DNA from 3 places in the Pantoea sp. E2023-21 genome. Region 2 is predicted to be linked to each of the others. Evidence: riboswitches for the same ligand, from Rfam matches in the RefSeq annotation. Region 2 holds a riboswitch; each other region holds the start of a gene.
What was found. Region 2 has a riboswitch for thiamine pyrophosphate ahead of thiC (phosphomethylpyrimidine synthase ThiC). Riboswitches for the same ligand answer to the same signal wherever they lie in the genome.
Positions count from the first base shown of each region.

Region 1: it holds a riboswitch for thiamine pyrophosphate, as region 2 does, so the genes downstream of both, ACRQ84_RS21735 (LuxE/PaaK family acyltransferase) here and thiC (phosphomethylpyrimidine synthase ThiC) in region 2, are expected to answer to the same signal.
Region 3: it holds a riboswitch for thiamine pyrophosphate, as region 2 does, so the genes downstream of both, thiB (thiamine ABC transporter substrate binding subunit) here and thiC (phosphomethylpyrimidine synthase ThiC) in region 2, are expected to answer to the same signal.

Region 1 is NZ_CP195345.1:603,191-607,856, reverse strand. Features, by position in the region: gene ACRQ84_RS21760 (4-hydroxythreonine-4-phosphate dehydrogenase PdxA) at 1-260, shown strand, start outside; gene ACRQ84_RS21755 (sugar phosphate isomerase/epimerase family protein) at 320-1,168, shown strand; gene ACRQ84_RS21750 (YgdI/YgdR family lipoprotein) at 1,242-1,472, opposite strand; gene ACRQ84_RS21745 (YgdI/YgdR family lipoprotein) at 1,500-1,733, opposite strand; gene ACRQ84_RS21740 (DksA/TraR family C4-type zinc finger protein) at 1,818-2,084, opposite strand; TPP riboswitch at 2,220-2,347, shown strand; gene ACRQ84_RS21735 (LuxE/PaaK family acyltransferase) at 2,449-3,531, shown strand; gene ACRQ84_RS21730 (acyl-CoA reductase) at 3,528-4,666, shown strand, end outside.
Region 2 is NZ_CP195344.1:3,511,287-3,515,952, forward strand. Features, by position in the region: gene thiC (phosphomethylpyrimidine synthase ThiC) at 1-1,799, opposite strand, end outside; TPP riboswitch at 1,890-1,990, opposite strand; gene ACRQ84_RS16485 (Rsd/AlgQ family anti-sigma factor) at 2,226-2,732, opposite strand; gene nudC (NAD(+) diphosphatase) at 2,821-3,594, shown strand; gene hemE (uroporphyrinogen decarboxylase) at 3,634-4,666, shown strand, end outside.
Region 3 is NZ_CP195344.1:3,952,333-3,956,998, reverse strand. Features, by position in the region: gene sgrR (HTH-type transcriptional regulator SgrR) at 176-1,837, shown strand; TPP riboswitch at 1,975-2,070, shown strand; gene thiB (thiamine ABC transporter substrate binding subunit) at 2,117-3,103, shown strand; gene thiP (thiamine/thiamine pyrophosphate ABC transporter permease ThiP) at 3,103-4,666, shown strand, end outside.

The DNA.
Region 1 (4,666 bases), on a different replicon from region 2:
ACCCGGCCGATACCACTTACAAAGCGGTAGAAACACAGCAACTGGATGCTGTGGTTTCGATGTACCACGATCAGTTCGCCACCGCGTTAAAAATGCTTGGCTTCGAGCGCGGCATCACCGTGCAGGGCGGACTGCCGATTCCGATCGCGACCGCCAATCACGGCACCGCATACAACTTATATGGGCAAAATCTTGCCACGCCATCGGCGTTTGAGAATGCCTTCCGCTTGCTAGTGCGTATGGCAACCAGCGCCGCTTAAGATGGCTTCAGCACCCCAATATGTTGTCGGGGTGCAGCGATATAAGGAGAAAGCGTGCTATGCCTCATCCCCTCAAACTCGGTGTTAACACCGCGATTTTCGACGGGCACGATATGGACCTCGCCTTCGGTATCATTCGCGAACTTGGTTACGACTACGTTGAGTTGGCCTATAACCAAGGCTATGTTGGCGATCTTGATGACAGCTTGTTTAGCCCGGAGAATGCGCAACGCATTCTTACCTTGCTGAACAAGCATCAGTTGAAAACGCTGGCGCTGGGTTGCACCTTTAACCTCGCACGACCAGAAGCGGTCGAATTCCTGCAAACGCGCATTGGTTTTGCTCAGGCGATTGGCGTCAAGCTGCTCAATGCCTGCACGGCAAAGCGTGAGGATTATGCGGTATTGGTGAGTCATCTACGGCAGATCGCGCCGCATCTTGAGCAGGCGGGGTGTTGCTTACTGATCGAAAATGGCGGTGACACGAATTATGATGCCTTTGCGCTGGCAGACAAGGGTGAACAACTGCTGCAAGAGGTGGGTAGCGCGGCGGTAGCCTTTAATGGCGATGCCGGCAACATGGTGTCGCTGCGACCCGAAGCTGATGCGATAAAGCAAATGATGCAGTTGCTGCCGCAGATGCGGCATTGCCACATTAAAGATGTGTTTAAGCAGGGCGCAGAGTTTTACTTTCCACCCATCGGTCAGGGTTTGCTGGATTATCAACCGTTACTTAACGCATTGGCTGAGAGAGATATTCCTTGTACGTTAGAAATTCCGCTGCGCATGCATCGGCTGGCTAACAGCATGCCGGTACGCAGTGGCGCGCCAGTGGAACTTGAACGCATTGTTGAGGTGCTGAGGGAGAGTAAAAGGTATATCGATGGACTGCAGCGCAACGCTGGCTAAAGCAGACATAGCAGGGCGTTAAATCCGCACCGCTGGAAGGACAATCTCTTTCAGCGGTGCGGATTCAGTCAGATTATTTCTTAGGAATTTCTGAAATCTCTTTCACGTCACTCTTATTCATTTGCTGCTTCACGCCATTGGCATCGACATAACCCAGCAGGCCGGTTTCCGCATCCTGTGGTTTGCCATCAGTTACGATGGTGCGACCATCATTGGTGTGGATAGCGTAGGAAGTACGCGTACATCCGGTTAGTGCGGACAGGGCAATCACTGCAGTAATAGAAAGCAAAATTGATTTTTTCATTAGTCTCTCCAGACAGTTATAAGGATATTAATTATCCAGTTCGCTCATGTTGGTAATCTTGTCGCGATTGATCTGCTCAGTTTTACCCGTTTGCGCATCCTTGTAGGAAACAAGGCCCGTGTCGCTGTCGATTTGCGGCTTGCCAGACGTCACGATAGTGCGTCCGTCGGTAGTCTTAATGGCCTGATTAGAAGAACACGCTGACAATGTCATTGCCATAAAGGTGCCAAGAAATGCGGTTGCTAATACTGTTTTTTTCATCTTGATGAGTTCCTTTCAGTGGAATAAGTTTTAACTACCTAAATAGCTTAGAACATTTTTCCGAAACAGCCAGAAAGCGTGGTATTAACGCAACTGGCTATCCTTACTTCCGCGACGATTGTAACCGCTGTTCGCCGCCTGTTTTTTATCCATCTTGCTTTGACAGTTCACGCAATAACGCACGCCCGCTAACGCCGCGCGACGCGCTTCCGGGATCGGTTCACCGCACTCATCGCAAAACTCGGCGCTTTCGCCGTGACCGAGATTTTCGCGGGCGCGGGCTACCGCATCATCAACCGTGGCATCAATTTGTTTGTGAACCGCACCGTCTTCCGACCAACCGCCAGCCATACTTCACCTCCATAAAAACGTATAGGAAAAGTATAAGACACGGCGCGATTAATGCCGGGCAGGTGGGAATGACTGCGTAAAACGCCACCACATTTAACAGGGTTGACACATCCTCGGGCGCCACCCTAGACTGCGGCTTGTTCCAAGGGGTGCTCTGTTAAGGGGCTGAGATTCTACCGGCTGGCGTGTCTGCGCTGGCAACGTAGTGACCCTCCGAACCTGATCCGGCTAATACCGGCGTAGGGATGCGGAACCGCAGGGCGACAGTACGCCCTGATTCCCTCTTTGTGCTTTGTAGCGGACAGTTCGCGCTCTTCAGGCGATGCCTGGGAGTCTCTGCGCAATCGCAAAGGTGGCTATGCACATGAACGAAACCCAAATCATCCAGGCTCTGCTGGCATTCCTGCAGCGCGAAGATGCCTCAGACGACGATTTCAACCAGCTGGCCCTTGAAATCTTCGCCTACCAGTTCACCCATAACCCACCTTATCGCCGCTTCGCCATCCAGCGTGGCCGCACGCCCCTGACGGTGAAAAGCTGGCGCAATATTCCCGCCATTCCGATTACCGCCTTTAAAGATTTGACCCTCAGCTGCCGACCCGTCGACGAAATGGCAGCCATTTTTATGACCAGCGGCACTACCGGCACGGTAAAAGGGCGCAGCTACCACCCAACGCTGGAAGTGTGGAAACATTCAATGCTGCTCAACTTCCGCCGCCGCTTTATGGCAGGCAGAGCACGTATCCGCATGGGCATTTTGTTCCCGGACCCGGTGGTGATGCCGAACTCCTCGCTGGCTACCTATCTCGATGTGGCGCTACAGGAATGTGGTACGCCAGACAGTGCAGTGATGGTGGGCGAGCAGGGTCTCGAAACCGAACTTCTGTTCAACGCGCTGGAGCAGACCGAAGCTCGCGGCGAGCCGTATGCGCTGCTGGGTGCAAGCTACAGCTTCGTGCATCTGCTCGATGAAATGCAGCGCCAGCAGCGGCGCTTCTCGCTGCCTGCAGGCAGTCGCATTCTGGATACCGGCGGGTTTAAGGGCCAGTCACGCGAAATGGGCGCGGAAGAATTCTACGCATCGCTCGCCGCCGCATTCGGCATTCCGCGCCAACACTGCATCAACATGTACGGTATGACCGAAATCAGCACGCAATTCTACGACTCGGGGAATGAACACTGCCCGCCGGTGAAATCAGGACCGCACTGGATCCGCACGCGTGTGGTCAATCCGCTTACCGGTGATGATGTGCCGGAGGGCGAGATTGGCGTGCTGGTGCATCACGATCTGGCGCATTTCAACTCGGTTTCCGCCCTGTTAACGGAAGATGCCGGTGCGATCGTGCCTGGCGGATTTCATCTGCTGGGACGCGCGACCGGTGCTGATGCCAAAGGCTGTTCATTGACCATGGATGCGTTTCTCGCCGGCGCGCGGGCTCCGCTGTGAAAGAAATTGCCGGTCATCTGCCGGGCCTTTCCATTGATGACGTGCAGTGGCACACGCTGAATTTCAGCCATCACGGCGAAAATCTTGAGGTTTGCGTTCCGCAACTCAATGATGAGCAGATAAACGCTCTTTCTGCGCGCATCCGCGCCAACGCCCGCGCCTACCTCTGCCAGCTAAGCGTCGCGCAGATCATTGCCGTCGTTGATCAAGCGGTAGTGCGACTACTTGATCGCCAGCATCCGTTACGTATCAAGGCTGAAAAGCTGCTGCCGATTATCACCGGTTACGATGCCGAAATGGTGCGCCTTGGCCTCACCGGCTACCTGAAAACTTTCCGCCAGCCGCAGCTGAAACGCTTTCTGGCGGAAGATTTCGCCGATCCTCAAATGCTCGACGATTTCCAACCGCGCCCTAAAGGCGGTTTCGCGCGGGCATTTGGCCCGCAGCTATTGATGCACATCTGGGCGGGTAATGTGCCCGGTTTGCCGCTGTGGAGTTTGATCTGCGGTCTGCTGGTCAAAGCGGGCACCATTGGCAAACTGCCGGGCAATGAGCCACTGATGGCGAGCTGGTTCGCGCAATTGCTGGCGGAAATCGACCCAAAACTGGGCGAGTGCATCGCAGTAGTGTGGTGGAAAGGTGGCGATGCGCAAACCGAGCCAACGTGGCTGCGCCAGCCCGATGCGGTGGTGGCTTATGGCGGAAACTCAACGCTGGCGGCGATCCAACAGCGTTTGCCTGTCACCACCCGCTTTCTGCCACACGGCCACAAAATCAGCTTTGGGCTAGTGGCGAATTCAGCGCTGAATTCACGGCAGGGCGCTGAACTGGCGCGTCGCGTGGCTCACGACGTGATGCGTTACGACCAGGCGGGTTGCTACTCGCCGCAGATGCTGTTTGTTGAACGCGGCGGTAAGGTGTCGCCAAATGAGTTCGCCAGCTATATCGCCCATGAACTTGCCGCACTGGCGCATAAACATCCCCGCCGTCCGCTGGCTAGCGAAGAGACGAACAGTATTGCCGCGTGGCGTAATGGCGAGGAGATTCGCGCACTGCGTGGCGATCGCACGCTGTATGGCGATGCGACAGAGAGTTGGGCGGTGGTGAGCGTTGATCACGCGGAAGCGTTATTGCC
Region 2 (4,666 bases):
AACTCACGCACTTCCTGAGTAATTTTCATCGAGCAGAATTTCGGGCCGCACATCGAGCAGAAGTGTGCCACTTTTCCCGATTCCTGCGGCAGAGTTTCATCGTGATAGGCGCGTGCGGTGTGCGGATCGAGCGCCAGATTGAACTGATCTTCCCAGCGGAATTCAAAACGCGCTTTCGACATCGCATTGTCGCGGATCTGCGCACCCGGATGACCTTTCGCCAGATCTGCCGCGTGTGCGGCTATCTTGTAGGTAATTAGGCCTTGCTTCACATCTTCTTTATTCGGTAAACCGAGGTGCTCTTTCGGCGTCACGTAGCACAACATCGCACAGCCAAACCAGCCAATCATGGCGGCACCGATACCGGAAGTGAAATGGTCATAACCGGGTGCGATATCCGTGGTGAGCGGGCCAAGTGTGTAAAACGGTGCTGCGTGGCAGTGCTCGAGTTGTTCAGTCATATTGCGACGGATCATCTGCATCGGCACGTGTCCAGGACCTTCAATCATCACCTGCACATCATATTCCCAGGCGATTTTGGTCAGTTCACCCAGCGTATGCAGTTCGGCAAATTGCGCCTCATCGTTGGCATCCTGAATCGAACCGGGACGCAGGCCATCGCCAAGCGACAGGGCCACATCGTAGGCGGCGCAAATTTCACAAATCTCGCGGAAGTGCAGATAGAGGAAGCTTTCGGTGTGATGTGACAAACACCATTTCGCCATAATCGAGCCGCCGCGCGACACAATACCGGTCAGACGTTTGGCCGTCATCGGCACGTAGCGCAGCAGCACGCCAGCGTGGATGGTGAAGTAGTCGACACCTTGTTCCGCCTGTTCCAGCAGCGTGTCGCGGAAAATCTCCCAGGTGAGGTCTTCCGCAATTCCATTTACTTTTTCCAGCGCCTGATAAATCGGTACCGTACCGATCGGCACCGGGCTGTTACGCAAAATCCATTCACGCGTTTCATGGATATAGCGGCCGGTGGAGAGATCCATCACGGTATCTGCACCCCAGCGCGTTGACCACACCAGCTTCTCCACTTCTTCTTCAATTGACGAACTTACCGCCGAGTTACCGATGTTGGCATTCACCTTTACCAGAAAGTTACGACCGATGATCATCGGTTCGGTTTCCGGATGGTTAATGTTGCTCGGGATGATGGCACGGCCGCTGGCCACTTCCTGACGGACAAATTCCGCGGTGATATTGTCCGGCAGATTGGCGCCAAAGCTGTAACCGGCATGCTGCTGTAGCAGCACTTCACCACGAATACGCTCGCGGCCCATGTTTTCACGCAGCGCAATAAACTCCATCTCCGGCGTGATGATGCCCTGACGTGCATAGTGCAGTTGAGTAACGCAGCGACCCGCTTTGGCACGGCGCGGTTGTGGCAGATGCTCAAAGCGCAGGTGATCGAGCCCTTCATCGGCCAGACGTTGTTGGGTGTAGCGTGAACTCAGCTGGTGGATGGTTTCGCTGTCGCCGCGTTCTTCGATCCAGTCGGCGCGCAGCCTGGCGAGTCCCTGATGTACATTGATCGCCGCTTCAGGATCGCCGTAAGCACCGGCAGTGTCATAGACCGGTACCGCTTCATTCTGTTCGTACTGTGGATTATCTTTGCTGCCGCCGATGTGCGTCGGGCTCAGCTGTATCTCGCGCATCGGTACACGAATATCCGCGCGGCTGCCGGTGATCCAGATGCGTTTCGAGTTAGGGAAAGCGGTTCCCTGCAGGGAATCGATAAATTCTTGTGCCTGGGCACGTTGTTCACGACGAGAGGTTTTAACAGCAGACATAGCAATTTTCCTGTGAAAGTTGGAAGTTGCTTGTCCAGAGTTCGGAAGGAGTAACAGAAACGATGCTGGGCGCCAACGTACATCGTGCTGATGATGTCTACTCTTGTTCCCTTCGCAGGTACTAACCTGATCAGGTTCCGCGGATCCCGAATTAACGGTCTCAGCCCCATTGGGCACTCCGACAAGTTGATGTTTTACGATATAAGCTACTTTGCTTGCTATTTCACGCCTGGGCAGTGCTCGTGACCGTCACGTACTACGTGTACGCTCCGGTCCCTGCGCGCTGTCCGAGCGTGAACTCGCTGCGCACGCTACGCTTATATCGCAAAATTTGACTCTTTATTGTCGTTAAAGAAGACATTAAAAAAGCCCTTTCAGCATAAGAGGGCTTTTCTGGAATAACAAGTTTTTTACAACTGAAGGCATTCAGGCCGGGCGGGCAATGATGCTGTCGTTGGCAACCGGCAGTCTTGCGAGCTGATTATCCCATGCGAGTTGCACCAGTTTATCTTCAAGCGTGAAGCGCGACTCCAGCACTTCACCGACTTCAGAGAGCGCCGTTTGAAAATCTACGCAATTATCGTCGTTGATAGCTTGCTGCAGGTGGCTGTCATAGAGCTGCATCATGTGGTCTGTATTCGCCTCGAGTGCCGGATAGATCTGCGCAGCAACCATCAGTGGGTTATCTCCCTGCATCTCGCTGATGATGTGTTCATACACGCTGAAATGACCGGTTGAAAGGTAGTCCACCAGATTGTGGCAGAAGGCATCAAGCGCCTGTTCATCCAGCGTGGTTAACGCATCTTTTTGCGGCTTCATGCCAACAAGCTCATAGTACGTGACGAGCAACTGTCTGCGGGCACGCAACCATGAATCAACCAATTCATTTCCGCCGCCTACACGCTGTGTCAGGTCATCTAACTGGTTAAGCATATGGGGCTCCAGGTAGGTTATAGTTGTTTATTACACACTTAATATTAGGGTTTCAGCGTGCGGTTTGACGCTAAGGACAACGATTAAGATGCAACGTGAGATCTCAAGCTTAGACGCTGGATGGTGGATTGTCAGCCATGAGCAAAAACTTTGGTTGCCGCAAGGCGAGTTGCCGTATGGCTTATCCATTGAGTTTGGACTCAGTGGTAGCAGCGGTATGTTAATTGGCGAATGGCAGGGCGAGAATGTCTGGCTGGTACGCGAATCGCGTCCGGACAGCATGGGCTCAGTGCGCCAACTGATTGATGAGGATGTGGGCCTGTTCCAAATTGCCGGGCGTGGCGTGCAGTTGGCGGAGTTTTACCGATCGCATCGCTGGTGCGGCTATTGTGGCCATGAGATGCACACCAGTAAGCGCGAATTTGCCTGTTTGTGCAATCACTGTCGCGAACGCTATTACCCGCAAATTGCACCGTGCATCATCGTCGCCATCCGCCGTGGCGATGAGATCCTACTCGCTAATCATGCGCGTCATCGTAACAACATCTATACCGTGTTGGCGGGTTTCGTCGAAGTTGGCGAAACATTAGAACAAGCGGTGGCGCGGGAAGTCATGGAGGAGAGCAACGTCCGGGTCAAAAATGTGCGTTACGTAACCTCGCAGCCCTGGCCGTTTCCGCAGTCATTAATGGTGGCATACATGGCTGAATATGACGGCGGCGATCTGCAACACGATGGCAAAGAGCTGCTGGATGCCGGTTGGTATCGTTATGACGATTTGCCGCTGCTGCCGCCGCCCGGCACGGTTGCACGTCGTCTGATTGAAGATACCGTTGCCCTGTGTCGCGCCAGCGCGACGTGAAAATGCTACACTGCCGGCCTTAGCATGAGAGAGCCCATTATGAGTGAACTGAAGAACGATCGTTATCTGCGCGCCCTGTTACGTCAGCCGGTAGATGTCACGCCGGTATGGATGATGCGACAAGCCGGGCGTTATTTGCCGGAGTACAAAGCCACGCGCGCTGAGGCCGGTGATTTTATGTCGCTGTGTAAGAATGCTGAGCTAGCGTGTGAAGTCACGCTGCAACCGCTGCGTCGCTATGCGCTGGATGCGGCGATCCTCTTCAGCGACATTCTTACTATTCCAGATGCGATGGGCCTTGGGCTCTACTTTGAGACCGGCGAAGGCCCGCGCTTCTCCAATCCGATTACCTGCCGTGCGGATGTCGATAAGCTGCCAGTGCCGGACCCCGAGCAAGAACTGGGTTATGTGATGAACGCGGTGCGTACCATTCGTCACAACCTGAAAGGCGAAGTGCCGCTGATCGGCTTCTCCGGCAGTCCGTGGACGCTGGCGACCTACATGGTTGAAGGCGGCAGTAGCAAAGCCTTCACCAAAATCAAAAAGATGATGTATGCCGAACCGCAAACCCTGCACAAGCTGCTGGATAAGCTGGCGGACAGCGTGATTCTCTATCTGAATGCGCAGATCAAAGCCGGTGCGCAGTCAATCATGGTGTTCGATACCTGGGGCGGCGTGCTGACCGGACGCGACTATCGCGAATTCTCGCTGTATTACATGCACAAAATCGTTGATAGCGTGCTGCACGAGAACGAAGGCCGTCGTGTACCGATTACGCTGTTCACCAAAGGTGGCGGCCAATGGCTGGAAGCGATCGCCGCGACTGGCTGTGATGCGCTGGGACTGGACTGGACTACCGATATCGCGGATGCGCGTCGTCGTGTAGGAGACAAAGTGGCGCTGCAGGGCAACATGGATCCCTCCATGCTGTATGCTCCGCCAGCGCGCATTGAGCAGGAAGTGGCGGGTATTCTTGAAGGTTTTGGCGCCGGCGAAGGTCACGTATTTAACCTTGGTCACGGCATCCATCCCGACGTACCACCGGAACATGCTGGTGCGTTTGTGGAAGCGG
Region 3 (4,666 bases), 440 kb from region 2:
ATAAAGCGCTGCTGGCGGTGAAAATGCACCCTACTCAGAAAAGGTTCCACATTGGCGGAACCGCTGTTAGAGCGCCATTCATTGCTGAATGCCTCCCGCTCTTCCATTGCCGGGCAGTATGCCTCTAATATGAGGCAGGAAAAACTGAGCGATTCTGAGAAGGAGTTCCCCTTTTATGTCCTCTGCACGTCTGCAACAGCAATTCATCCGCTTATGGCAAAGCTGCCAGGGCCAGGATCAGGAAACGACCTTGAACGCGTTGGCCGAACGGCTGCATTGCTCGCGTCGGCATATGCGTAACCTGCTCAACGCCATGCAAGGTGAAGGCTGGCTGATTTGGCAAGCGGAAGCGGGACGTGGCAAGCGCTCAATGCTGAGTTTCTGCTACACCGGCTTGGCACTCCAGCAACAGCGTGCCGAGGATCTGCTGGAGCAGGATCGTATCGATCAGCTAGTACAGTTAGTGGGCGATAAAAATCAGGTGCGCCAGATGATCGCGGCACATTTAGGCCGTAGCTTTCGGCAAGGCAAACACATCCTGCGCGTGCTTTATTATCGTCCGCTGCCTAATCTACTGCCCGGTTCGCCGCTGCGCCGTTCAGAAACCCATCTGGCGAGGCAAATTTTCAACGGTCTGATGCGTATAAATGAGGAAAAGGGGGAAATCGAGCCCGATATTGCGCATCACTGGCAGCAAACCTCACCGCTGCACTGGCGCTTCTTTCTACGCCCGGCGATTCGTTTTCACCATGGCCGTGAACTGGAGATTGACGATGTCATTGCCTCACTGGAACGCGTGCGCAGCCAGCCGCTGTTTTCACATATCGAAAAGCTGCATTCGCCCGCGCCCTGGACGCTGGATATCCATCTTAGTCAGCCCGACGATTGGTTACCATGGCTGCTGGCAAGCGTCAGCGCGATGATCCTACCGCGCGAATGGCCGACCCTACGTCAGTTTTCTCGCCAGCCGATTGGCACCGGGCCTTACAGCGTGGAGCGTAATCAGCAGACACAGCTGAGAATTGCCGCCTTTGATGACTATTTTGGCTATCGCGCGCTGATTGATGATGTGTCGATTTGGGTGCTACCCGAGATCAGCGATGAACTGGTGTATGCCGGGGTAAAACTGCAGGGCGAAACCGCGGATGAAAAATCGGAAGAGAGTCGACTGGAAGAAGGCTGTTATTTTCTGCTGTTCGATCAGCGTTCTGCCTTGGGCCGCGACGCGCATTTCCGCCGCTGGGTGAGCTATCTGTTCAACCCCATCGCCTTATTAAATCATGCTGGCGTTGGCTATCAGCGTTACTGGTTCCCGGCCTATGGCCTGCTGCCGCGCTGGCACCATCGCCGCGATCTCACACCTGCCGACAAACCGGCAGGATTAACCCAACTAACGCTGAGTTGGTATAGCCATCACGTCGAGCATGAAGGCATCGCCAACGCGTTGCGCCCGCTGCTGGCACAGCACGGTGTGGAGTTAATCACGCGGGAGGTGAGCTACGAAGTGTGGTTTGAAGGCAAAAGCGAAAGTGACATTTGGCTAGGCAGCGTCAACTTTACCCTGCCGCTTGAGTACGCGCTATTCGCCCAACTGTTCGAGCTACCGCTGATGCATCACTGCATCCCGATTGACTGGCAAGGCGATGCGGCGCGCTGGCGGCAGAAAGATTTACCCCTTGCTGAATGGAGCAAACAATTGATCGACAGCGACTATCTGCACCCTCTTTTTCATCATTGGCTGCTGCTGGAAGGTCAACGCAGTATGCGGGGCGTGCGACTGAATACACTCGGCTGGTTTGATTTCAAATCGGCCTGGTTTGCACCGCCGGAGCTGTAAATAGGTGACCATAAATGGCGACCCTACGTTTAAAGAACGCGGTTTCGTAGGGTACGCATTCATGCACACCGAGCAGAATGGAACAAGACTTCCGGCCCATGATCCTTTCACGCTGTCCTATAAATGACTAGAATGAGCCGTTCTCAACGGGGTGCCTTGATGTCAGGGCTGAGAGAAACCCGTCGAACCTGATCCGGCTAATACCGGCGTAGGGATTTGAGATGTATCACTCCTCAGATCCTTTGCGACTCAACTTATCTTCTCCTCAAGGAGCGCAAAGTGTTAAACAAAGTTCTGCCTGTGTTGCTGCTGGTTGCTGTACCGGCTTTCGCAGCCAAACCGATTCTGACCGTTTACACCTACGATTCATTCTCTGCCGATTGGGGTCCCGGCCCGGCGGTGAAAAAAGCCTTCGAAGCGCAGTGCGACTGCGAGCTGAAGTACGTGGCGCTGGAAGATGGCGTGTCACTGCTCAATCGCGTGCGCATGGAAGGCAAAAACAGCAAAGCCGATGTGGTGCTGGGACTGGATAACAATCTGGTGCAGGCGGCAGAGAAAACCGGCCTGTTTGCTAAAAGCAGCGTCGATACACACGCTTTGCAGCTGCCGGATGGCTGGCATAACGACACCTTCATCCCGTTCGACTATGGCTACTTTGCCTTCGTCTACGATAAAAACAAGCTGAAGAATCCGCCCAAAAGCCTAAAAGAACTGGTCGAAAGCCCGGAAAAATGGCGCGTGATCTATGAAGATCCACGTACCAGCACGCCGGGCCTTGGCCTGTTGCTGTGGATGCAGAAAGTCTATGGCGAGAACGCGCCTGACGCATGGCAGAAGCTGGCACAAAAAACCGTTACCGTCACCAAAGGCTGGAGCGAAGCTTACGGCCTGTTCCTGAAAGGCGAAGGCGATCTGGTGTTGAGTTACACCACGTCTCCGGCTTATCACATCATCGAAGAGAAGAAAGAGAACTACGCCGCGGCCGAATTCAGCGAAGGCCACTATTTGCAGGTGGAAGTTGCCGCACAACTCGCCAGCAGTAAACAGCCCAAGCTGGCGCAGCAGTTCATGCAGTTTATGGTTTCTCCTGCCTTCCAGCAGACCATTCCCACCGGCAACTGGATGTATCCCGTCATCAAAAGCGATCTCCCTGCCGGTTATCAAGCGCTACAGGTGCCCGCTAAAGCGTTGCAATTCACGCCAGCCGACGTGGCCAACCATCGCGCCGCATGGATCAGCGCATGGCAACGCGCCGTTAGCCGCTAATGCCAGGTTGGTTAATTCCCGGTTCGCTCACCGCGCTATTGCTGTGCGCGGTAGCGCTGCTGGCGTTTGGCGCCTTGGTGATGGTTGCACCGGCCACCGACTGGCGCGCGCTGCTCGACGACAGCTATCTGCATCATGTGCTGCTGTTCTCGTTTGAGCAGGCGTTGCTCTCAGCGCTGCTGTCGGTGCTGCCCGCGATTCTGCTGGCACGCGCGCTCTATCGTCGCCGTTTCCCTGGCCGCAATCTGTTGCTGCGCCTGTGCGCCATGACGCTGGTGCTACCGGTGCTGGTGGCGGTGTTTGGCTTGCTTAGCGTTTACGGTCGCAGCGGCTGGCTGGCGCAACTGTGCGCGGCCCTCGGCTTTGACTACCACTTTTCGCCGTACGGCCTGCAGGGCATTCTACTGGCGCACGTCTTCTTTAACCTGCCGCTGGCGACGCGCCTGCTGTTGCAAGCGCTGGAGAGCATTCCCGGCGAGCAGCGGCAAGTCGCCGCCCAACTTGGCCTGCGCGGCTGGAATCTATTTCGTTTGCTGGAGTGGCCGTGGCTACGCCGTCAGATTTTGCCCACAGCGGCGCTGATCTTTATGCTCTGTTTCGCCAGCTTCGCCACGGTGCTGGCGTTGGGCGGCGGTCCGCAGGCCACCACGCTGGAACTGGCAATCTATCAGGCGCTGAATTTCGATTACGATCCAGGTCGCGCGGCGCTACTGGCATTGTTACAGCTCGGCTGCTGCTTGCTACTGGTATTGCTGAGCCAGCGCTTTAGCAAAGCCATTCCCACTGGCAGCCAAAGCATTCGTGGCTGGCGCGATCCGCAGGATTCATGGCATGCGCGCGTTGCCGATACTGTATTGATTAGCCTGGCGCTGCTGCTGCTATTACCACCGCTGGCGGCGGTGGTGGTGGATGGTTTGCGCGGCGGCGTCGCCGGTGCGCTACAACAAGCGGCGCTCTGGCAAGCCACCTTTACCTCGCTGCGTATCGCCGTGGGTGCCGGGGTGCTCTGTGTGGTGCTGACCATGATGCTGCTCTGGAGCAGTCGCGAACTGCGTCAGCGGCAGAATATGATCGCCGCGCAGGCGATGGAGATGAGCGGCATGCTGATTCTGGCGATGCCGGGCATCGTGCTAGCGAGCGGTTTCTTCCTGCTGTTCAACGCCACCATCGGGCTGCCACAGCGCGCCGATGGCTTGGTGATCTTCACCAACGCATTGATTGCCATTCCCTATGCCATGAAAGTGCTGGAGAATCCGATGCGTGATATCAGCGCCCGATACAGCCAGCTGTGTTCCTCACTCGGCATCGCGGGTTTCAACCGCTTGCGACTGATTGAACTGCGCGCGCTGAAACGCCCACTTGCTCAAGCGCTGGCGTTTGCCTGCGTATTGTCGATCGGTGATTTCGGCGTTGTCGCGCTGTTTGGCAGCGCCGATTTCCGCACGCTGCCTTTCTATCTGTTCCAGCAGATTGGCGCCTATCGCGGCGCGGACGGTGCCGTCACCGCGCTGCTGCTACTGTTACTCTGCTTGCTCCTCTTTACGCTGATGGAAAAATTACCGG